DNA from 3 places in the Ramlibacter sp. G4-7 genome. Region 1 is predicted to be linked to each of the others. Evidence: predicted binding sites of a transcription regulator. Region 1 holds the regulator's gene; each other region holds the start of a gene.

Region 1 (7,238 bases):
ACGTTGATGTTCTTGGCGATGTTGTTCGCGACATTGTGAACATCGACGTTGACGAGGCCGGACTGCTGCGCGAACGCGCCGGTCGCAAGGACTGCGCCGAGGCCGAGAACGGCCGCCATGGATTTCACTTTCATGATTCACCTCCGTGTGTACTGGATCGGGTCGCGGCGGCAAGACCATCTCGCCGTCCGTGCCTCCCATTTTTGGGATCGACGCGTGGCTTCCCAGCCCCTGCCGGCGCCTTTACGGCCTCTTACCGCGCCGAGCTTGCGGGCACACGAAAGTTGCTGCATCGGGCACTCAGCGATAAGGCGCCGTGCTGGTCCGTGTAACGTCGCTGGCACGACGATGGACGGCGGCTTGCAGACGCAGCCGTTTGCTCCAGATCAAGGCGGCCGCCCGTCGACGGACCAAAATGAACGGCATCGTCCTCCGGGCCCCGCCATGAACCCGAGCGCCTCCTCTCCCCTGCTGGTCCAGCAATTCGCGGCGCGTCTGCGCGAGCGGGCAAGCGAGCTGCAGGGGCTGCTGCAAGCGGCCGCCGTCGCCGGCATCACGCTGGACGCCCCCGGCGAGGTGACCGACTTCAAGGACATGGCAGCGCAGGACACGCGGGCCGTGGTCGACGAGGTGACGCGCGCCCACGCGGCCGACGAACTCGAACAGATCGCGGCCGCCCTGCGGCGGGTGGACGCCGGCACCTACGGGGAATGCGCGGATTGCGGCGACCGCATCGACGAGCGCCGCCTGCGGGCGCTGCCGGCCACCGCCTTCTGCACCGGCTGCCAGGCCGCGCACGAGCGGCCCGCGCCCAGGCGCTGACGCTCAGCGCGCCGCGGCCTGCCGCTCCACCTCGCCGCGCTTCATGCGCAGGTAGGCGTCGCGTTCGACTTCGTGCAGCTGGCGCGGGTACTTTTCGGTCGCCTCGAACCAGGCCTGCAGCCGCCGCTCGAGCTGCTGCTGCGGCGGCGCCGCCAGCGAATCCAGGTAGGCATCGATGGCGAGGTAGTAGCGCATGGTGTTGCGCTCCACGACGCCCCGCATGCCGCCGACGAAGGCGTCGTCATCCGACCGCGACGCATCCAGGCGCGTGAAGCCCACCTTGTCCCGCCCCGTGGTGCCCAGATACACCTTGATGGCGAGCTCGCTGGCCAGGCCATGGCTGAGCGCATAGCCCATGTGCAGGAAGGTGCGATTGGAGTCCAGCGGCACCGCCTCGGCCAGCAGCCGGTAGTCCCGCGTGTCGTAGGGTCCGTCGCCGGACTCCAGCGTCGCGGCGACATAGTCCGGCTTCACGACCGGGGGGCGCCAGCTGAAGGCCAGGCGCGAGGCGGACTCGAGGGACTGCGGGTCCTTCTTGCCGATGCGCACGTCCAGGGTCGTGCCGGCCTGCTCCTGCACGCGCCGGCAGTACTTGGTGTTCAGGTGCAGGATCAGGATCTCGCACCACTGGCCCGGGTCCGACAGCGCGGCCGCGACCTTGGGGAACGGGTGATCGAGGATCGCATACACCTCGCCGTCGACGCGGCGCGAGGCCTGCTCCGACTTGAGCACCAGCGGGCCGCCGAAGGCGTTGCTCGCCAGTTCCGGGGCCAGCGCGGCATGGCGGCCCTGCAGCGCGGCGGGTCCGAGCGCGCCCGCGGAGTGCGCAAGCAAGGGAAGCGACAGGGCGAGCGCGAGCAGCGCCATCCAGGGTTTCTTGTTCATCACGCAACGATAGGCGCTGCGCGCGAAGGCGACGTGTGAAAACGCAATTCCCCGCCTGCCGAGGCAGGCTTCCCGGCTTGTGCTTGCAGACTTCGGCCGCGCCCCCGGTCGCTTCCGCGAACTGGCGTAACCTTGCGCCTGCGGCGCCGCCCACCCAGGGTGGCGCGCGGAGACGACGCATGGACACCATCATCCTGGCCCTGCCCGGCGCGGAAAGGCTGGCCGAAACACTCGCGCAGCAACTGCATTGCGGCGCCAGCACGCTCGAGCTGCACCGCTTCCCCGACGGCGAAGGTGTCGTGCGGCTGCGCACCGGCGTCGACGGCCGCCGCGTGCTGCTGGTGGCGCACCTCGATCGGCCCGATGACAAGACGCTGCCGCTGCTGTTCGCCGCCGACGCCGCACGGGAGCTGGGCGCGCGCGAGCTGGGCCTGGTGGCGCCCTACCTACCCTACATGCGGCAGGACGAGCGTTTCCGGGCGGGCGAGGCGATCACCTCGCGCAGCTACGCGCGACTGCTGTCCTCGACGGTCGATTTCCTGCTCACCATCGACCCGCACCTGCACCGCCTGCCCAGCCTGGACGCGATCTACACGATTCCCACCCGCGTGGTCGCCGCGGCGCCGGCGATCGCCGCCTGGGTGCGGCGCGAAGTGGAGCGGCCGATCCTGGTCGGCCCCGACAGCGAGAGCGAGCAGTGGGTCGCGGACGTGGCGCGCCGGCTGGGCGCGCCGCACGTCGTCATGAGCAAGGTCCGCCGCGGCGACCGGGACGTGCAGGTGACGCTGCCCGAAGGCGCCGCGCACGACGGTCGCACCCCGGTGCTGGTGGACGACATCATCTCCAGCGGCCACACCATGGCGACCGCGGCGAAGGTGCTGCGGGAGGCGGGCTGGGCCCGGCCCTGGTGCGTGGGCGTGCATGCCTTGCTCGATCCCCCGGGGGTCGACATGCTGCACCGCGCCGGCATCGCGCGCATTGCCAGCTGCGACACGGTGCCGCACGCGACCAATGCCATCGCGGTGGCCCCGCTGCTGGCCGAAGCCCTCCGCGGGCAGCTGTCCGCCTGAAACGCGCGCGTCAGGCGTGCGGCTCGCGCCAGGGCGTAGGCCCCTCACGCGGCAGGGTGTGCGGGTGCGGGACGTGCACGTTGAGCGCGCGCAATTGATGCTCCAGCTGCGCGATGCGCTGCAGATAGCCCAGGAGCAGGCTGACGGTGAACAGGTCCAGGTCGTAATGGGAGTGCAGGCGCGCCGCCTCGAGCAGCGGGGGCACGCAGGCAGCACTGTACTCCCGGCTGCCGGGCCCCCCCATCGCCGGCACCAGCGAGCCGTATTCCACCAGTTCGTCCAGCTGCGCCGTGCTCATGCTGCAGATCAGCGCGAGTTCATCCTGGCCGATGCGGCGCAGCGGGTCGAGCCAGGTCAGGTCGGGAATTTCAGTGGCCATGGCAGGCCTCCTTCGCAGGAGTGGCGCGCAAGGCCGCGCGCGCACCGGCACAGCTTACGCCGTGCCGCGCCATCCAGGGGGCCGCCCCGATCACTGGACACGCAGGTCGAACGCGCGCTGCAGGCCCGCCAGGTCCGTGATCCGCACGTGCTTCTTGTCCACTTCCAGCAGGCGCTGCTGGGCGAAGGCGGAGAAAGTGCGGCTGACGGTCTCCAGTTTCATGCCCAGGTAGCTGCCGATCTCCGCCCGCGACATGCGCAGGTGGAATTCGCTCGCGGAGTAGCCGCGGGCCTTCATCCGTTGCGAGATGTTGAGGAGGAAGGCGGCCAGGCGCTCTTCGGCGTTCATCGACCCGAGCAGCATCATCAGGCTGTGCTCGCGCACGATCTCGCGGCTCATGAGACGGGAGATCACGTGCTGCAGGTCGACGCTGGTGGCGGCCAGTTCGCTCAGGTGGGCGTAGGGGATCGCGCAGATCTCGGCATCCTCCAGCGCCACGGCGCTGCTGGCGTGCTTGCCCGAGGCCAGGCCATCGAACCCGAGCAGCTCGCCGGCCATCTGGAAGCCGGTGACCTGCTCGCGCCCGTCCTTCAGGTTCAGGGTGGACTTGAAGGTGCCGCTGCGCACCGCGTACATGCACTGGAAACGGTCGCCCTCGTGGTACAGCGCCTGGCCCTCCTTGATCCGGCGGCGCGCGAACCTCAGGCCGTCCAGCCGCTCGACGTCGCTGCCCGTCAGGCCGCAGGGCAGGCACAGGTCCTTCAGGTGGCAGCTGGAGCACTGCGTCACCAGCGGCGCCGGCGTGCAGGCGGCGTCGCCGGCGTGCGCCCGGTCGATGAAGTGGATGGTGGCGACGGAAGCGGTGGCGGTGGTCATGTTCCCTCCTTCTGGCTTGTTCAATGGACCGCGTGCCGCCCTGCCGTTTCCACGGCACGGGCCAGCTGGTCGAATTCGGTGCTCTTGTCCAGGAAGCTCACGGCGCCCTCGCCCAGGTAGCGCTTGCGGTAGGCCGGGGCGGAGTTGTTGCTGAAGACGACGAAGGCGACCTGCGGGTCCGCCAGGCGCACGGCCTTGAGCACCTGCAATCCGCTGCCGCCTTCCAGCTGCACGTCCAGCACGACGACGTCGGGGTGGCAACGCAGGATGCCGGCGATGCAGCTCTCCGGCGTGGCGGCCTCGCCCACGATGGCGATGTCGGCCGCCCCGAGCAGCGCGTTGACGCGCTCGCGGATCTGCAGCGAATCGTCGGCGAGGAACACCTTGATGCAGCCGTTCGGGGTCATGCCTGCACTATGGGCATCCGGCCGGATTCGCGACATCGGAGCCGGCTGAATCGCTGGCTCGGAGGAGTCCGAATCGCCGCGGCGCGCGGGACTAGGGTCCCTAGGAATCGTCCTAGCCGCCTGGCTTGATCCGCATCAAGCGGTCGCGCGCTGCGTCGTCCCACCATGGGGGATCTCAATGCGAACGGAAGGCAAGCCATGTACAAGCGCATCCTCGTGCCGGTGGACGGCAGCGACACCTCGAACAAGGCCCTGGTCGCCGGCTTGCAGCTGGCGCGCGAGGGCGGCGGCCGCGTGCGGCTGGTGCACGTGCTCGATCCGATGGCTTTCATCAGCACCGGCTACGGGCCGGTGGTGGACTTGCTGGATGTCGGCAAGAAGGGGGCCGCCAAGGTGCTGGCCGACGCCCTGGAGATCGCCCGGGCCGCCGGCGTGCCCGCGGACACGAAGTTGCTGGACGCCCCGGGGGCGCGCATCGGCGAAGACATCGCGGCGGAGGCGCGGTCCTGGGAGGCCGACCTGGTGGTCGTCGGCACCCACGGTCGCCGCGGTGTGAGCCGGGTCCTGCTGGGAAGCGGGGCGGAGCAGGTTCTGCGCATGGCGCCGGTGCCCGTCCTGGCCGTCCGCAGCGACCCGCCGCCGGCCTGAGCCGACACCCGCCAGGCAAACGCACGCTTAGGTCGTATTGTTGACCTTCGGTTACGAATAGGTCGCCTTGCCCGGCGGCCTTCCGTGAAGTCCGTCACCTTGCCAGGCTTGTCAGCCCCGGCCGCCCGGCATACCTTTGGCAGGACCGGTCACAGGCCAATACAAGTCGGTGGGAACAACATGCGCTGGTTCAAAGGCACTCTGCGGCAAAGCATCTATGGCCTCCTGGGCAACCCCCTGGATCCGAGCGAGTCCGTGCTCGATTCGGGCACCGAGGACATCCGCGAAGCGATGCTGGCGCTGCTCACGCAAGCCGGCGGCCGGCAATTCGCCAACGTGACGCGCCGGGTGCGCTATGCCAGCGACGTCCAGGCGCTCTGGTACCTGCGCGGCGACCTGCTCGCCACCCTGGCGACCGTGCACGGTGAGATGGGGGCCCGCCAGCAGGTGCAGCGCGTGACGCGCATGTTCCAGGGCCTGCTTCCCGGCAGCCTGACCTCGCGCCCCAGCCCCCTGATGAACTGAGGGCCTCCGGCGCCCGACGACCAGCGCGGCATCGCCGCGCTTTTTTCATGCCTCAGTGCGCGTGCGCGTGGCCCCAGAACAGCAGGGCGTCGCGCCCTTCCGCGGCGAGCGTCACCTCGGCACCGACCGGCAGGCACACCTTGGTCGGCACGTGGCCGAAGGGCAGCCCGGTCAGGACGGGAGCCTTGACCTGCGTGCGCAGCCAGTCGATCACCGTCTTGAGCTTGAAGCCCTTGTCGTGCGGCACCGGCACCCAGTTGGTGAAGTGTCCGAGCACGATCGCCTTCTGCTTCTGCAGCACGCCGGTGTACAGGAGCTGCGTCAGCATGCGCTCGACGCGGTAGGGATGCTCGTGCACATCCTCCAGGAACAGGATGCCGCCCTTGACCTGGGGAAGCCAGGGCGTGCCGGCGAGCGCGGAGACGATCGCCAGGTTGCCGCCCCACAGCACCCCCTTGGCCTGCATCGGACGCGCGAAGCCCTCGGCGGCCGGCAACTGCCAGCCCGCTCCCTCGCCCTGCCCGCTCGCGAGGTCCTCGAAGCAGGCCTGCATGATCTCGTCGGGTTCGGCCTCGACGCCGAAGTCCTCGCCCACGGCCGGCCCCGACCAGGTCACGCGGCCCGTTTCGACCAGCACCGCGTTCTGGAAGGCGGTGAAATCGCTCAGGCCGACGAATTTCATGCCCCGGTCGATCGCCTTGGCGACCTTCTTGTACGGGATGGCGGGCAGCAGGCGCGTCAGGCCGTAGCCTCCGCGGGTGATGATGGCGATGTCGGCGCCGCTGGCGGTGGCACGCTCGATGGCGCCCAGGCGCGTGGCGTCGTCCCCGGCGAAGCGCATGTGCGTGGAGAACACGGACGGGTCGAGTTCGACCTCGTGTCCGAGTGCCTTCAGGCGCGCGATGCCGCGCCGCACGGCGGCCTTGTTGCGCACGGCGCTCGAGGGGGAAAAGATGTAGATGCGTTGCGTCACGCCCGGAAGTATCCCACCGCCGAGCGGGCGATCTGCTCGCCGTGCTCCTGCACGAAGTGGCCGGCGTGCGGCAGCAGCAAGGGCTCAGGACAGTTGCGGATCTGCGCGCGCAGCGCCTGCATCACGGGCACGCCGAGCACCGGGTCCTGCGCGCCGATCGCCATCATCGTGCGGCCTTCCCAGCGCGTGGCGAGGAAGTTGCGCGCCTGCCGCGAGACGGCGGCGCCGTCGGCTTCGGGATGGTCGGGCACCATGGCAGGAAAGGCGCGCAGCGCCGCGCGGTGGCCGGCGTCCGGGAACGGTGCGTCGTATGCGGCACACTCCTGCGGCCGCAGGTGCGGGTTGCCGCGCGCGAACAGCCGCCCGACACCGAAGTCCGGGTTCTTCGCGCACATCTCGCGCCAGGCAAGGAAACCAGGGGGCAGCGGCGCGTCGCCGGTTCCGAGCGCCGTGTTCATCACCAGCAGGCCGCGGTAGCGCGCCGGGTCTTCCATCGGCAGCGTGAGCCCGAGCAGCCCGCCCCAGTCCTGCACCACCAGGACGATGCCGCGCAGGTCCAGGCGCTCCACGAACTCGAGCAGCACCTGCCGGTGCCATTCGAAGCCGTGCGCGCTTTCGCGCTTGGGCTTGTCGCTCTTGCCGAAGCCGACCAG
Region 2 (7,238 bases), on a different contig from region 1:
GCCGAACAGGCGCTTGCCGCTGAAGGTGGCGACCACCTCCGAGAACACGCCGAACACGGGCAGCACCAGGATGTAGACCTCGGGGTGGCCCCAGATCCAGATCAGGTTCACGTACAGCATGGCGTTGCCGCCCAGGTCGTTCGTGAAGAAGTTGGTGCCCAGGTAGCGGTCCGCCGAGAGCAGCGCCAGGGCCGCGGCCAGGATCGGGAAGCTGGCCACGATCAGCACGTTCGTGCACAGGGACGTCCAGGTGAACACCGGCATCTTCATCAGCTTCATGCCGGGCGCACGCATCTTCAGGATGGTGGCGATCAGGTTGATGCCGGACAAGGTCGTGCCGATGCCGGCCACCTGCAGGGCCCAGATGTAGTAGTCCACCCCCACGTCCGGACTCGCGGCCAGCCCCGACAGCGGCGGGTACGCGAGCCAGCCGGTCTTGGCGAACTCGCCGATGAACAGCGAGGCCATCACCAGGGCGGCGCCGCCCGTGGTCATCCAGAAGCTGAAGTTGTTCAGGAACGGGAAGGCCACGTCGCGCGCGCCGATCTGCAGCGGCACGAGGTAGTTCATGAGGCCCGTCACCAGGGGCATGGCGACGAAGAAGATCATGATCACGCCGTGCGCGGTGAAGATCTGGTCGTAGTGGTGCGGCGGCAGGAAGCCGGCGTTGTCGCCGAAGGCCACGGCCTGGTGCATGCGCATCATGATCGCGTCGGCGAAGCCGCGCAGCAGCATCACGATGCCCAGCACCACGTACATGATGCCGATCTTCTTGTGGTCGATGCTGCAGATCCAGTCGTGCCACAGCGGGCCCCACAGGCGCAGCCTGGTCAGCCCGCCCACGACGACGAGGCCCCCGAGCACGACCCCGGCGAAGGTGGCGAGGAGGATGGGCTCGTGCAGGGGGATGGCTTCCCATCCCAGCTTGCCCAGGATCAGTTCGGTCAGGCTCATGTCTTCAGTCCGCGGCGGCGGGGCGCGGCAGGCCCAGCGGGTTGTCGGGGGTGCAGAGGGCGGCGACGACGGCGCGCGCGCCGGTGGCCGTGGACTGGCGCAGGATGCCGTCGACGTTGCCCTTGCCCAGGCCGCCCCCGGCGTCGATGGCCATCATCTGGTGGCTGCACATCTTGCGGCCGTCGACGCAGCGGTTCAGCACTGCTTCGTACAGGCCGGCTTCCACCTGCGCGAAGTGGCGCACGGGCTCCTTGTGGCTGGGTTTCTCCAGCTCCAGGTAGTTCGTGCGCGTGAGCGCCACGCCGCCGCTCTTGTTGGCCGCCACCCAGGCGGAGAAGTCGGCGTCGTTGAGGCTCAGCACGCGAAAGCGCATGTCCGAGAAGCCCGCGCCGCTGTAGTTCGCCGACAGGCCTTCGTAGTTGCCGGTGCGGTTGAGCACCGCGTTCAGCTTGGTCTGCATGCCCGGCATCGCGTAGACCATGCCGGCCATCGCCGGCACGTAGAAGGTGTTCATGACCGTGGAGGCGGTCATGCGGAATTCCACCGGGCGGTCCACCGGCAGCGCCAGCTCGTTGAGCGAGGCGATGCCCTGCTCCGGATACAGGAACAGCCACTTCCAGTCCATGGCGACGACGTTCACCACCAGCGGCTCGGTGCCGGCGGGCAGCGGCCGCTGGGCATCGATGCGCTCCAGCGGCCGGAACGGGTCCAGCTTGTGGGTGCTGATCCAGGTGATCGCGCCCAGGGCGATGATGATCAGCAGCGGCGCGCCCCAGATCACCAGCTCCAGCTTGGTGGAGTGGTCCCAGTCGGGCGTGTACGTGGCCTGCTCGTTCGAAGCGCGGTAGCGGTACGCGAAGAACAGGATCAGCGCGATCACCGGCACGATGATCAGCAGCATCAGGAAGGTGGACGTGAGGATCAACTGCGCCTGTTGCACGGCGACGTCGCCGTGCGGCTTCATCACGATCAGGTTGCAGCCTGCCAGCGGCAGGACCAGGGCCGCGAGGGCGCCGAGGCGCGCGAGCGGATGGCGGAAGGGGGAAGGAGGCATCGGGATCGGTCGCGCTGGGGTAAACGCTCATTGCGCTTCGGGCGCCAATGTATCCCTCTTGATGCAACTCAAGAAGTGGACATTTTGTCCCACCCGGTTTCAGGCCCTTTCCCCCTCGCGCCGGGTTTTGCCCTTTTGCCCTTTCCTCGGTTACCCTTCCCCGGTTCGTCCCCCCGTTCCGCTCCGATGACTTCTGCCGCCCGCGCCCCGCTGCCTCCCCTCCCTTCGCCCCTGACCGGCGCCCACGGCGCGAATCCGGAGAACTCCGCCGAAGCCGCGAGCGTCGCCCCGGGCGACATCGCCGTGGGCGTGGTGATCGGCCGGGCCTCGGAGTACTTCGACTTCTTCGTGTTCGGCATCGCCTCGGTGCTGGTGTTCCCGACGGTGTTCTTTCCGTTCGCCGGGCGGGTCGAAGGCATCCTGTGGGCGTTCGGGCTGCTGGCGATCGCCTTCGTGGTGCGGCCGGTCGGCACGCTGCTCGGGATGGCGCTGCAGCGCCGCTTCGGGCGCGGCGCCAAGCTGACCGTGTCGCTGTTCCTGCTGGGAAGCTGCACCGTGGGCATCGCGCTGCTGCCCTCCTACGCCGCGGCCGGCGCCACCGGCATCGTCCTGCTGCTGGCGTGCCGCATCGGCCAGGGCCTGGCGCTGGGCGGCTCCTGGGACGGCCTGCCCTCGCTGCTGTCGCTCAACGCCCCGGAAGGCAAGCGCGGCCGCTATGCCATGCTGGGACAGCTGGGCGCGCCCCTGGGCTTCCTGATCGCCTGCGGCCTCTTCGCCTACCTGTGGGGCAACCTGTCGCCCGTGGACTTCCACGAGTGGGGCTGGCGCTTCCCCTTCTTTGCCGCCTTCGCCATCAACGTGGTGGCGCTGTTCGCGCGCCTGCGCCTGGTGGTGACGCACGAATACGAGCGCGAACTGCACGCGCACGAGCTGGAGCCCTGCGACACCGGTGAACTCTTCCGGCAGCAGGGCTACAACGTGGTGATCGGCGCCTTCGCTTCGCTCGCCTCCTATGCCTTGTTCCACCTGGTCACGGTCTTCCCGCTGTCCTGGGTGATGCTGTATTCGGAGCAGGAGATCAGCCAGGTGCTCGCCGTGGAACTGGTGGGTGCCGTGCTCGCCGGCCTGGCCATGCTGGCCTCCGGCTGGATCGCCGACCGCGTCGGCCGCCGCAGGGTGCTGGGCGGGTCGGCCATCGCCATCGGCCTGTTCAGCCTGGCAACGCCCTGGCTGCTGGGAGGCGGGACCGGGGCGCAGGACGCCTTCATCCTCGTGGGCTTCGTGCTGCTCGGGCTGTCCTATGGCCAGGCCGCCGGCGCGGTGGCGGGCAACTTCCTGCCGTCCTTCCGCTACACCGGTTCGGCCCTCACCACCGACCTCGCCTGGCTCATCGGTGCCGCCTTCGCGCCGCTGGTGGCCCTGTTCCTGTCGGCCCGGTTCGGGCTGGTGGCGGTGAGCCTGTACCTGCTGTCCGGCGCGGTCTGCACGCTGCTGGCGCTGCGGACCAACCGCATGCTGACGCTGCGGGACTGATACCCGACCCGGGAGGGCCGTCATCGCGGATGGCGATGGCGCAACCCCACCCTATCCCTGAAAATAGCGGCTTCGCCATCGCGCCACGCGATGCCCAAGCCGCCATGCGTCCCTCCGAACGTTCCTTCGCCCGCCGCATTGACCTGACCTCGCTGCAGCTGTTCGTCGCCGTGTGCGAGCTCGGCTCCATCGGCAAGGCGGCCGAGCGCGAGTTCATCGCCGCGTCGGCGGTGAGCAAGCGGCTGTCGGACCTGGAGGCGACGCTGGAGACGCCCCTGCTCTATCGCCACACGCGCGGCGTCAAGCTGACGCCGGCCGGCGAGAGCCTGCTGCACCACGCGCGCTCGGTCCTCTTCAGCCTGGAGAAGATGCAGGCGGAGCTGTCCGAATACGCCGAGGGCGTGCGCGGCCACGTGCGCATCCATGCCAACATCTCCGCCATCGTGCAGTTCCTGCCCGAGGACCTGGGCGCCTTCAGCCAGGCGCACCCGCAGGTGAAGATCGACCTGGAGGAGCACCTGTCCACCGAGGTGCTGCGCGCCGTGCAGGAAGGCGCGGCGGACCTGGGCATCTGCAACATCGCCGCCGGCGGCAATGGCCACGAGCTGCAGACGCTGCCCTACCGCCAGGACGAACTGGTGCTGATCGTGCCGCGCGGACATGTGCTGGCGCGCAGGACGGCGGTGGCGTTCGAGGACACGCTGGACTTCGACCACGTCGGCCTGCACTCCAACAGCTCCATCTACCTGGCCATGCGCGACGCCGCCGCCGCCGCGGGGCGCCCCATCCGCCTGCGCATCCACGTCACGGGCCTGGACGCCATGTGCCGCATGATCCACAACGGCCTGGGCGTGGGCGTCATGCCGCGCCGCGCCTTCATGCTGATGCACGGCGTGGGCGACCTGGACTGCGTGCGCCTCACCGATGCCTGGGCCACGCGGGACATCCGCCTGGCCGCCCGCGATTTTTCCACCCTCCCGCTCACCGCCCGCCTGCTGGTGGACCACCTGCGCGCCCGCGCGCAGGAGCAGCAGTCGCTCGCCGCATAGAATTTCAAGCCAAAGGAAGCCCATGGCCCGCACCCTGTACGACAAGATCTGGGACGAGCACGTCGTCCACACCGAGGAAGACGGCACGTCCATCCTCTACATCGACCGCCACCTGGTGCACGAGGTGACCAGCCCGCAGGCCTTCGAAGGCCTGCGCGAGACCGGCCGCAAGGTGTGGCGCATCAGCTCCGTGGTGGCCACCGCCGACCACAACACGCCCACCACCGGCTGGGAGCGCGGCTACGACGGCATCGTCGACCCGATCTCCAAGCAGCAGATCACGACCCTGGACCACAACATCGACGAGTTCGGTGCCGCCGCGTACTTCCCCTTCCTGTCGAAACGCCAGGGCATCGTGCACGTGATCGGCCCCGAGTCCGGCGCGACGCTGCCCGGCATGACGGTGGTCTGCGGCGACTCGCACACCTCCACGCACGGCGCCTTCGGCGCGCTGGCGCACGGCATCGGCACCTCCGAGGTGGAGCACGTGCTCGCCACCCAGACGCTGCTGGCCAAGAAGGCGAAGAACATGCTGGTGCAGGTCGAGGGCAAGCTGGGCCTCGGCGTGACCGCCAAGGACATCGTGCTGGCGATCATCGGCAAGATCGGCACCGCCGGCGGCACGGGCTACACCATCGAGTTCGCCGGCTCCGCCATCCGCAGCCTGAGCATGGAAGGCCGCATGACCGTGTGCAACATGGCCATCGAGGCCGGCGCGCGCGCCGGCATGGTGGCGCCCGACGAGAAGACCTTCGAGTACGTCAAGGGCCGTCCGCTGGCGCCCAGCGGCGTGGAGTGGGAGCAGGCCGTCGCCTACTGGCGCACCCTGTTCTCCGACCCCGATGCGAAATGGGACACGGTGGTGAAACTGGACGCCGCCGGGATCCAGCCGCAGGTCACCTGGGGCACCTCGCCCGAGATGGTCACCACCATCGAGGGCCGCGTGCCGGACCCGGACAAGGAAAAGGACGGCAACAAGCGCAATGCCATGGAGCGCGCCCTGACCTACATGGGCCTGCAGCCGGGCAAGCCGATGAACGACATCTACGTCGACAAGGTGTTCATCGGCTCCTGCACCAACAGCCGCATCGAGGACATGCGCGAAGCCGCCGCGGTGGTCAAGCGGCTCGGTCGCAAGGTCGCGCCCAACATCAAGGCGGCGCTCGTGGTGCCGGGCTCGGGCATGGTCAAGGAGCAGGCCGAACGCGAAGGCCTGGACCAGATCTTCAAGGCCGCCGGCTTCGAGTGGCGCGAGCCGGGCTGCTCCATGTGCCTGGCGATGAACGCCGACCGGCTGGAGCCGGGCGAGCGCTGCGCCTCCACCAGCAACCGCAATTTCGAAGGCCGCCAGGGTGCCGGCGGCCGCACGCACCTCGTGAGTCCCGCCATGGCGGCAGCTGCCGCCGTCCATGGCCATTTCGTCGATGTCCGGCAGTTCGCCTGAGAGGAGAGCCAATGAAGACCATCACCGCCGCCGCCCTGTTCGCCTTCGCCCTGATGCTTGCCGGCTGCAACACCGTGCGCGGCATGGGCCAGGACATCCAGAAGGCGGGCGAGAAGATCGAAGACACGGCGAAGAAGAAATAAAGGACCTGGGGACGAGCACCAGCGCAGCGCTGGCCGGCCCCTTCTGACCATCATGGACAAATTCATCGTGCACAAGGGGCTCGTCGCCCCCATGGATCGCGAAAACGTCGACACGGACGCGATCATCCCCAAGCAGTTCCTCAAGCGGATCACCAAGACCGGCTTCGGTCCCAACCTGTTCGACGAGTGGCGCTACCTGGACAAGGGCGAGCCGGACTCGGACCCGGCCAGCCGCCGGCCCAACCCGGACTTCGTGCTGAACCAGCCGCGCTACCAGGGCGCCTCGGTGCTGCTGGCGCGCAAGAACTTCGGCTGCGGCTCCTCGCGCGAGCACGCGCCCTGGGCGCTGCAGCAGTACGGCTTCCGCGCGCTGATCGCCCCGAGCTTCGCGGACATCTTCTTCAACAACACGTTCAAGAACGGCCTGCTGCCGATCGTGCTGCCGGACGCCACCGTGGCGCAGTTGTTCGACGAGGTGCACGCCTTCCCGGGCTACCAGCTGACCGTGGACCTGGACCGCCAGGTGGTCGTCAAGCCCCAGGGCGAGGAAATCCCCTTCGAGGTCCAGCCCTTCCGCCGCTACTGCCTCATGAACGGCTTCGACGACATCGGCCTGACCCTGCGCCAGTCCGACAAGATCAGGCAATACGAAGCCGAGCGCCTGGCGAAGAAGCCCTGGCTGGCCCATACGCTCTGAACTCCTGAAAAACACAATGAAAATCGCAGTCCTCCCTGGTGACGGCATCGGCACCGAAATCGTCGACGAGGCCGTCAAGGTCCTGAAGGTCCTGGACCTGAAGTTCGAGCTGGAATTCGCCGACGTCGGCGGCATGGCGTACGACAAGCATGGCCATCCGCTGCCCGAGGCCACGCTCAAGCTCGCCAAGGAAGCCGACGCGGTGCTGTTCGGCGCCGTCGGCGACTGGAAGTACGACAAGCTGGAACGGCAGTTGCGCCCCGAGCAGGCGATCCTGGGCCTGCGCAGGAACCTGGGGCTGTTCGCGAACTTCCGGCCGGCCATCTGCTACGAGCAGCTCACGCACGCCTCCAGCCTGAAGCCC
Region 3 (7,238 bases), on a different contig from region 1:
AAGCCGTAGATGTTGGGCCCCATCAGGCGGATGTTGTACTCGCGCCCGATCTTCTGCAGTTCTTCCTGGCCTTCGACGTTGCCGGTCTCGCCGAAGCCCGACGGGATCAGGATGGCGCCGGCGATCTTCTTCTCGCCGCACTCCTTGAGCGCGCCGGCCACCAGCGCGGCGGGAATCGCGAACACGGCGGTGTCGATCTCGCCCGGCACGTCCTTCACGCTCTTGTACGCGGTCAGGCCCATGACCTCGCCGCCCTTGGGCGTGATCGGGTAGATCTTGCCCTGGTAGCCGCCGTTGATGAGGTTCTTCATCACGGAGTTGCCGATCTTGCCGGCCTGGTCGGACGCACCGATCACCGCCACGGCCTTGGGCTTCATGATGCGGTTCATGGACGTGACCACGTCCTTCTCGTCCGGGCGGTAGCGCGGGGCCTTGGGCGTGAAGTTCACCACGATGCGCACGTCGGCGGCGATGGCGCCGGTCTCGCTCGCGAAGACCGGGTTCAGGTCCATCTCGGAGATTTCCGGGAAGTCCGACACCAGCTGCGACACGCGGACGATCACGTCCTGCAGCGCCTCGCGGTTGACCGGCTTGCCGCCGCGCACGCCCCTGAGCATTTCGGCGGCCTGGATGCCGTCGAGCATCGAGGCGGCGTCTTCACGCGTGGCCGGGGCCAGGCGGAAGGTGACGTCCTTGAGCACTTCGACCAGCACGCCGCCCATGCCGAAGGCCACCAGCTTGCCGAAGCTGTCGTCGCTCATCGCGCCGACGATGACTTCCTGCCCGCCCTTGATCATCTGCTGGATCTGCACGCCGACGATCTTCGCGTCCGCCTTGTACTTCTTGGCGTTGGCGATGATCTGCTCGTACGCGGTGGCGGCTTCGTCGGCGCTCTTGACGCCCACGATCACGCCGCCGGCCTCGGTCTTGTGCAGGATGTCCGGGGAGACGATCTTCATCACCACCGGGAAGCCCATGGAGGAGGCGAGAGTCGTCGCTTCCTTGGAGCTGGACACCACGCCTTCCTTGGGCACGTTGATGCCGTAGGCGTCGCAAACGATCTTGCCTTCCGGCGCGGTCAGCGCGTCGCGTCCTTCCTTCTTCACTGTGTCCAGGATCTGACGGACCTTCTGCTTGTCGCCTTGGGAAATGGCCATGGTGCCTCCGATGAAAACCGAGAAATGGGGGAAACGGGGTTAGACGACCTTCGCTGCGCGGAGCTCGGCGATCTGGTCTTGGGTGTAGCCGAGCTGCTTGAGCACTTCCTCGGTGTGCTCGCCCAGCAGGGGGGAGCGCTTCACTTCGGTTTCGCTGTCCGACAGCTTGATCGGGTTGCCCACGGACAGGTACTTGCCGCGCGTGGGGTGGTCGACCTCCACCACGGTGCCCGTGGCGCGCAGGGCCGGTTCCTCGGCGATTTCCTTCATCGACAGGATGGGGCCGCAGGGGATGTCGTACTTGTTGAGGATCTCCATCGCCTCGAACTTCGTCTTGGTCTTGGTCCACTCCTCGATGCGCGAGAAGATGGTCTTCAGGTGCGGCAGGCGCGCCTTGGGCGTGGCGTAGCTCGGGTCGGTGATCCAGCTTTCCTCGCCGATCACCTTGCAGATCGAGGCCCACACGGGCGCCTGGGTGATGAAGTAGATGTAGGCGTTGGGATCGTGCTGCCAACCCTTGCACTTGAGGATCCAGCCCGGCTGGCCGCCGCCCGAGGCGTTGCCGGCGCGCGGAACGGCTTCGCCGAACTCGGTCTCCGGGTATTGCGGATATTCCTGCAGCACCTTGGTGCGGTCCAGGCGCTGCTGGTCGCGCAGCTTCACGCGGCACAGGTTCAGCACGGCGTCCTGCATGGCGGCCAGCACCTTCTGGCCGCGGCCGGTCTTCTCGCGCTGGAACAGGGCGGTGACGATGCCCAGGGCCAGGTGCAGGCCGGTACCGGAGTCGCCGATCTGGGCCCCCGTGACCAGCGGCGGGCCGTCGTCGAAGCCCGTGGTGGAGGCGGAGCCGCCCGCGCACTGGGCGACGTTCTCGTAGACCTTGCAGTCCTCGTACGGGCCCGGGCCGAAGCCCTTGACCGAGGCCATGATCATGCGCGGGTTGATCTGCTGGATGCGTTCCCAGGAAAAGCCCATGCGGTCCAGCGCCCCGGGAGCGAAGTTCTCCACCAGCACGTCGCACTGCTTGATCAGCTCGATCAGCACTTCCTTGCCCTTGGGGTTCTTGGTGTCCAGGGTGATGGATCGCTTGTTGTGGTTCAGCATGGTGAAGTACAGGCTGTCCACGTCCGGGATGTCGCGCAGCTGTCCGCGCGTGGCATCGCCTTCGCCCGCCTTCTCCACCTTGATCACGTCCGCGCCGAACCATGCCAGCAGCTGCGTGCAGGTGGGACCCGATTGCACGTGCGTGAAATCGAGGATCTTGACGCCGTCGAGTGCTTTACCCATCTTGGTCTTCCTATCTAAGTTTCGAATCTCTTGGCACCTGCATGCCGGGATCCATGCGCTGCGGGTCAAGCCCGCAACGCCATGGGCCGGGGGTGCATGGTTTACGCCGTCTTCTTCTTCGCCGCCGGATTGAGGCTGGTGATGCGCCCCGACTCCGTGCCCGCCGTCTCGTCGATCAGCGCGTTGATCAGCGTCGGCTTGCGGCTGGCGATCGCCTCGTCGAGGGCCTTCTTCAGTTCCTCGGGGTTCTTCGCCGTGACGCCGACGCCGCCGAAGGCCTGCATCATCAGGTCGTAGCGCGCGTTCTTGACGAACTGCGTGGGCGCCATCGCGTCGCCGCGCGGGTTGACGTCGGTGCCCTTGTAGATGCCGTTGTTGTTCATCACGACGACGCAGATCGGCAGGTTGTAGCGGCAGATGGTTTCCACCTCCATGCCGCTGAAGCCGAAGGCGCTGTCGCCTTCCACCGCGATCACCTGCTCGCCGGTGACGGCGGCCGCCGCGACGGCGAAGCCCATGCCGATGCCCATGATCCCCCAGGTGCCCACGTCCAGGCGCCGGCGCGGCTCGTACATGTCGACGATGGAGCGCGTGAAGTCCAGCGCGTTGGCGCCTTCGTTCACGACGTAGGCCTTGGGGTTCTCCTTGACCGTGTTGCGGATCACGTTCAGGGCGGAATGGAAGTTCATCACCGGCGGGTTCTTCGCCAGCGTCTCGGCCATCTTGGTGAGGTTCTTGTCCTTGCGCTCGGCGATGGCGCCCGTCCAGTCCGCCGGCGGCTTGCTCCAGCCGGTGCCCATGGCCTGGTTGAAGGCGGCGAGGCAGGAGCCGATGTCACCGATCACCGGTGCGGCGATCGCGACGTTGCTGTCCGCTTCGGTCGGGGAGATGTCGACCTGGATGAACTGCTGCTTGCCCGCGGCCTTGGAACCGTCGGCGCCCCAGGTCTTGCCCTTGCCGTGCGACAGCAGCCAGTTCAGGCGCGCGCCCACCAGCATCACCACGTCGGCTTCGGCCAGCACGTAGGAGCGCGCGGCGGAGGCGGACTGGTTGTGGTTGTCGGGCAGCAGGCCCTTGGCCATGGACATCGGCAGGTAGGGGATGCCGCTCTTTTCGACGAAGGTCTTGATCTCGGCGTCGGCCTGCGCGTAGGCGGCACCCTTGCCCAGGATCACCAGCGGACGCTTGGCGCCCTTGAGCAGGTCGACGGCGCGCTTGACGGCCTCGGGGCCGGGCAGCTGCTTCGGGGCGGGGTCGACCACCTTGATCAGCGACTTCTTGCCGGCTTCCTTGTCCATGCTCTGCGCGAACAGCTTGGCGGGCAGGTCGAGGTACACGCCGCCGGGGCGGCCGGAGACCGCGGCACGGATCGCCCGCGCGATGCCCACGCCGATGTCTTCGGCGTGCAGCACGCGGAAGGCGGCCTTGCACAGCGGCTTGGCGATGGCCAGCTGGTCCATCTCCTCGTAGTCGCCCTGTTGCAGGTCGACGATCTCGCGCTCGCTCGAGCCCGAGATGAGGATCATGGGGAAGCAGTTGGTGGTGGCGTTCGCCAGCGCCGTCAGGCCGTTGAGGAAGCCGGGGGCGGACACCGTGAAGCAGATGCCGGGCTTCTGCGTGATGAAGCCGGCGGCGGCGGCGGCATTGCCGGCGTGCTGCTCGTGGCGGAACGAGATCACCTTGAGGCCGTCGGCCTGCGCCATGCGCAGGAAATCCGTGATCGGGATGCCGGGCAGGGCGAAGATCGTGTCGATGTCGTTCAGCTTCAACGCGTCGATGACCAGGTGGAAGCCGTCGGTCGTTTCGCGATCTTGCGTGTCGGTACTCATGGTCGGGGGGTCCTAGATGGGAGTGCGAGAATGGTAGAAGTCGGGTTCGTGAAACCCTCTTGACCGCAGTCAATTTTCGAAAAATAGGCGGCCCAATCAGGGGAAATCCCTCGCTCCGGAATCCATGTCGTCCATCGAGAAGCATCCAGAACGTAACGTCATCCGCGTCCAGCTCGCCCATAACGTGGCGCTGAAGGCCATCACCGCCGCCCAGATGGCGGAGCTGGAGCCCCTGCTGGTCGTGGTGGATTGCCAGAAGGGCGAGGCGCTGCTGAACCAGGGCGTGCACGAGATGGAGCAGTACTTCATCCTCGACGGCATCCTCAAGCGCGTGGTGAGCACCCAGGACGCCAAGGAGATGATCCTGCGCTTCGCCGAAGAGGGGCAGATGGAAACCAGTTACGCCGCGTGGCGGCTGGGCACGCCGGCGCCCTACAGCATCGTGTGCGTCACCCGCGCCCGGGTCGCCAAGCTCGCGCTGCGCGACTGGGTGGCCTTCATCGACCGCCACCCGAACATCAAGCAGGCCTTCGAGTACGAAGTGATGCACCACATGAGCGAGATCATGGCCCACACGATCACGCTGCACCTGCTGGACGCGCCCGGGCGGGTCAAGCGCTTCCTGCGCAAGCACCCCGAGCTGGAGGAGCGGCTGCCGAAGAAGGAACTGGCCTCCTACCTGAACCTCTCCGCCGAGACCTTGAGCCGGTTGAAGGCCAGGGGAAAGATCTGACGCCAGGAGGATGCCGGGCCAGGCCCGGCATGGCCTCTCAGGAGCCTTCCACCATCGCCTTGCGCATCGGCCGCAGCGCCACCCACGCCAGCACCGCCGCCAGCGCATTCATCGCGCTCGCGACGATGAACACCGCGTGCCAGTTGCCCGTGGCGGCGGTCAGCACGCTGGACAGGGGCACCAGCAGCGCCGCCGTTCCCTTGGCCGTGTAGAGCAGGCCCGCGTTCGCGGCCGCGTTCTTCGAACCGAAGGTGTCCGCGCAGGTGGACGGGAACAGGCTGTAGATCTCGCCCCAGGCGAAGAACACGATGCCGGTCAGGATCACGAAGGCCACCGGGTCGCTGCCGAACTGGTACAGCGCCAGGATGCCCACCGACTCCAGCCCGAAGGCGATGAGCATCGTCAGCTCGCGGCCGATCTGGTCGGAGACCCAGCCGAAGAAGGGGCGGGTGAGGCCATTGAGCACGCGGTCGATCGCCAGCGCGAAGGTCAGCGCGGGCAGCACCAGGCCGGCGATGCTCACCGGCACGTCGCCGATCTTGAAGTCCTTGGCGATCGGCGCCAGCTGCGCGGTGGCCATCAGGCCGCCGGCGGCAACCAGCACGAACATCAGGTACATCACCCAGAACACCGGCTTGCGCACCATCTCGCCCGTCGTGTAGTCGCGGCGCGTCTGCAGCACGCGGGAGGTGCCGGCCTTCTGCCCCTCGGGGGCGCGGGCCAGGAACCAGGAGAGCAGGAAGATGATGGCGCCCTGGCCGATGCCGAAGTACAGGAAGGCCGCTTCGTAGCCGTGGTGGTGGATGTACGCGGAGATCGGCACCACGGTGAGGGCGGAGCCCGCGCCGAAGCCCGCGGCCGTGAGGCCGGCGGCGAGGCCGCGACGGTCCGGGAACCACTTCAGCGCGTTGCCCACGCAGGTGCCATACACCGCGCCGGCGCCGATGCCGCCGACCGCGGCACCGATGTACAGCAGCGTGAGCGTGTCGGCGTAGGCGTTGATGATCCAGCCCAGGCCGGCGAGCAGGCCGCCGCCCATGACCACCACGCGCGGGCCGTACTTGTCGACCAGCCAGCCTTCGATCGGCACCAGCCAGGTTTCGGTGAGCACGAAGATGGTGAACGCGACCTGGATGGCCGCGCGGCTCCAGTGGTGCTTGTCCGCGATCGGATTGACGAACAGCGTCCAGCCGTACTGCAGGTTGGCGATCATCGCCATGCAGATGATGCCCATCACGAGCTGGGCCCAGCGGAAGGCCGCGCCGCGCGCATCGGCCGCAGCGCCGGCGGTGGCCGTCACTGGCGTGGGGAGCGCGCCAATAGTCTTTTCCATCCGAGATCTCCTGGAGTAGTGGTGTGGGAGGAGGATTGAAGCGGGGGGGGAGGGGGCATCGCAACACGCGACGCGGAGGCCATTCTGGGAAGTGAACGTGCACCGGAAATTGACCGCGGTCATGAACCCGGGTAAGCCCTTAGCATGCAAAACTACGTAGAGAAAAAGAAAAGCGGCCCCGGGGGCCGCTTCCAACTTTGCAGGTCAGCTTGTCCTCAGGTTTTCGAGTGGGTGAACTTGCGAGAAACCTTCATCAGGTGCAAGCGGTTATCGATTCTTCCAAGGCCGGCCACGCTGGTGGCAACACGCTCGGCCTCGGCCTTTTCCTGCTCGTTCACGACGATGCCATCCAGCGTCACGCGGCCGTCGCGCGATTCGATCTGCACGTCGACGCTGCTTGTGGATTCGTTGGCCTTCAGCGCGGCGCGCACGCGTGCCGACAAGGCCAGGCCCTCCAGCACCGCGCGCGACTCCGGCGTCTCCTGGAACTCCGGCCGGCGCGCCAGTTGCAGGATCGCTTCGACGCAGCTTTCCACCGAGAGCCGGTCCGTGTTGAGCACCATGTCGTACAGCAGCGGGTCGCCCCACGTGACGCCGAACTGCGCGTTCATGCGCTGCGCGTGGGCCGCGTCGCTGCGGCGCACCTCGCTTTCGGCCGCGTCGCGGTCGTCGGTGCCCAGGTGCTCCATCACCCACGCGACGCGCTGCTCGAAGGGGCGCGTGACGCGTACGCGCACGACGTGCGACACGGGGCGCAGCAGCACCGTGGCGCCCCAGCCGCGCAGCACGACGTTGCCGCGCACCGCCTGCGCGAACATCTCTTCCGCCGTGAACAGCGCGACCTGATCCTTGTCGGTGGACAGGCGCTCGACGAAGCCCGCCTTGCCTTCGCGCAGCCG

Evidence for each region. The regulator FNR, encoded in region 1, switches genes on or off when oxygen is low (the NO sensors DNR and NnrR bind a similar motif). The targets are predictions, from matches to a motif close to TTGATNNNNATCAA.
Region 2: cyoA (ubiquinol oxidase subunit II) is a predicted target of FNR. The motif match lies at 2,067-2,080, and genes of this name have one in related genera.
Region 3: oxc (oxalyl-CoA decarboxylase) is a predicted target of FNR. The motif match lies at 4,333-4,346, and genes of this name have one in related genera.

The regions. Positions count from the first base shown of each region.
Region 1 covers NZ_JBYNTT010000002.1:305,790-313,027, reverse strand. Annotated here, with positions in the region: gene AC3EGR_RS04455 (hypothetical protein) at 1-134, opposite strand, end outside; gene AC3EGR_RS04450 (TraR/DksA family transcriptional regulator) at 445-822, shown strand; gene AC3EGR_RS04445 (hypothetical protein) at 826-1,707, opposite strand; gene AC3EGR_RS04440 (ribose-phosphate pyrophosphokinase) at 1,887-2,777, shown strand; gene AC3EGR_RS04435 (chaperone modulator CbpM) at 2,788-3,156, opposite strand; gene fnr (fumarate/nitrate reduction transcriptional regulator Fnr) at 3,247-4,032, opposite strand; gene AC3EGR_RS04425 (response regulator) at 4,053-4,439, opposite strand; gene AC3EGR_RS04420 (universal stress protein) at 4,638-5,087, shown strand; gene AC3EGR_RS04415 (hypothetical protein) at 5,268-5,612, shown strand; gene AC3EGR_RS04410 (LD-carboxypeptidase) at 5,665-6,585, opposite strand; gene tadA (tRNA adenosine(34) deaminase TadA) at 6,582-7,238, opposite strand, start outside.
Region 2 covers NZ_JBYNTT010000010.1:2,761-9,998, reverse strand. Annotated here, with positions in the region: gene cyoB (cytochrome o ubiquinol oxidase subunit I) at 1-954, opposite strand, end outside; gene cyoA (ubiquinol oxidase subunit II) at 959-2,008, opposite strand; gene AC3EGR_RS14810 (MFS transporter) at 2,195-3,541, shown strand; gene AC3EGR_RS14805 (LysR family transcriptional regulator) at 3,646-4,590, shown strand; gene leuC (3-isopropylmalate dehydratase large subunit) at 4,613-6,034, shown strand; gene AC3EGR_RS14795 (entericidin A/B family lipoprotein) at 6,046-6,177, shown strand; gene leuD (3-isopropylmalate dehydratase small subunit) at 6,230-6,874, shown strand; gene leuB (3-isopropylmalate dehydrogenase) at 6,891-7,238, shown strand, end outside.
Region 3 covers NZ_JBYNTT010000005.1:285,153-292,390, forward strand. Annotated here, with positions in the region: gene AC3EGR_RS09655 (acetate--CoA ligase family protein) at 1-1,157, opposite strand, end outside; gene frc (formyl-CoA transferase) at 1,197-2,444, opposite strand; gene oxc (oxalyl-CoA decarboxylase) at 2,546-4,273, opposite strand; gene AC3EGR_RS09670 (Crp/Fnr family transcriptional regulator) at 4,398-5,006, shown strand; gene oxlT (oxalate/formate MFS antiporter) at 5,044-6,240, opposite strand; gene AC3EGR_RS09680 (cytidylate kinase family protein) at 6,555-7,238, opposite strand, start outside.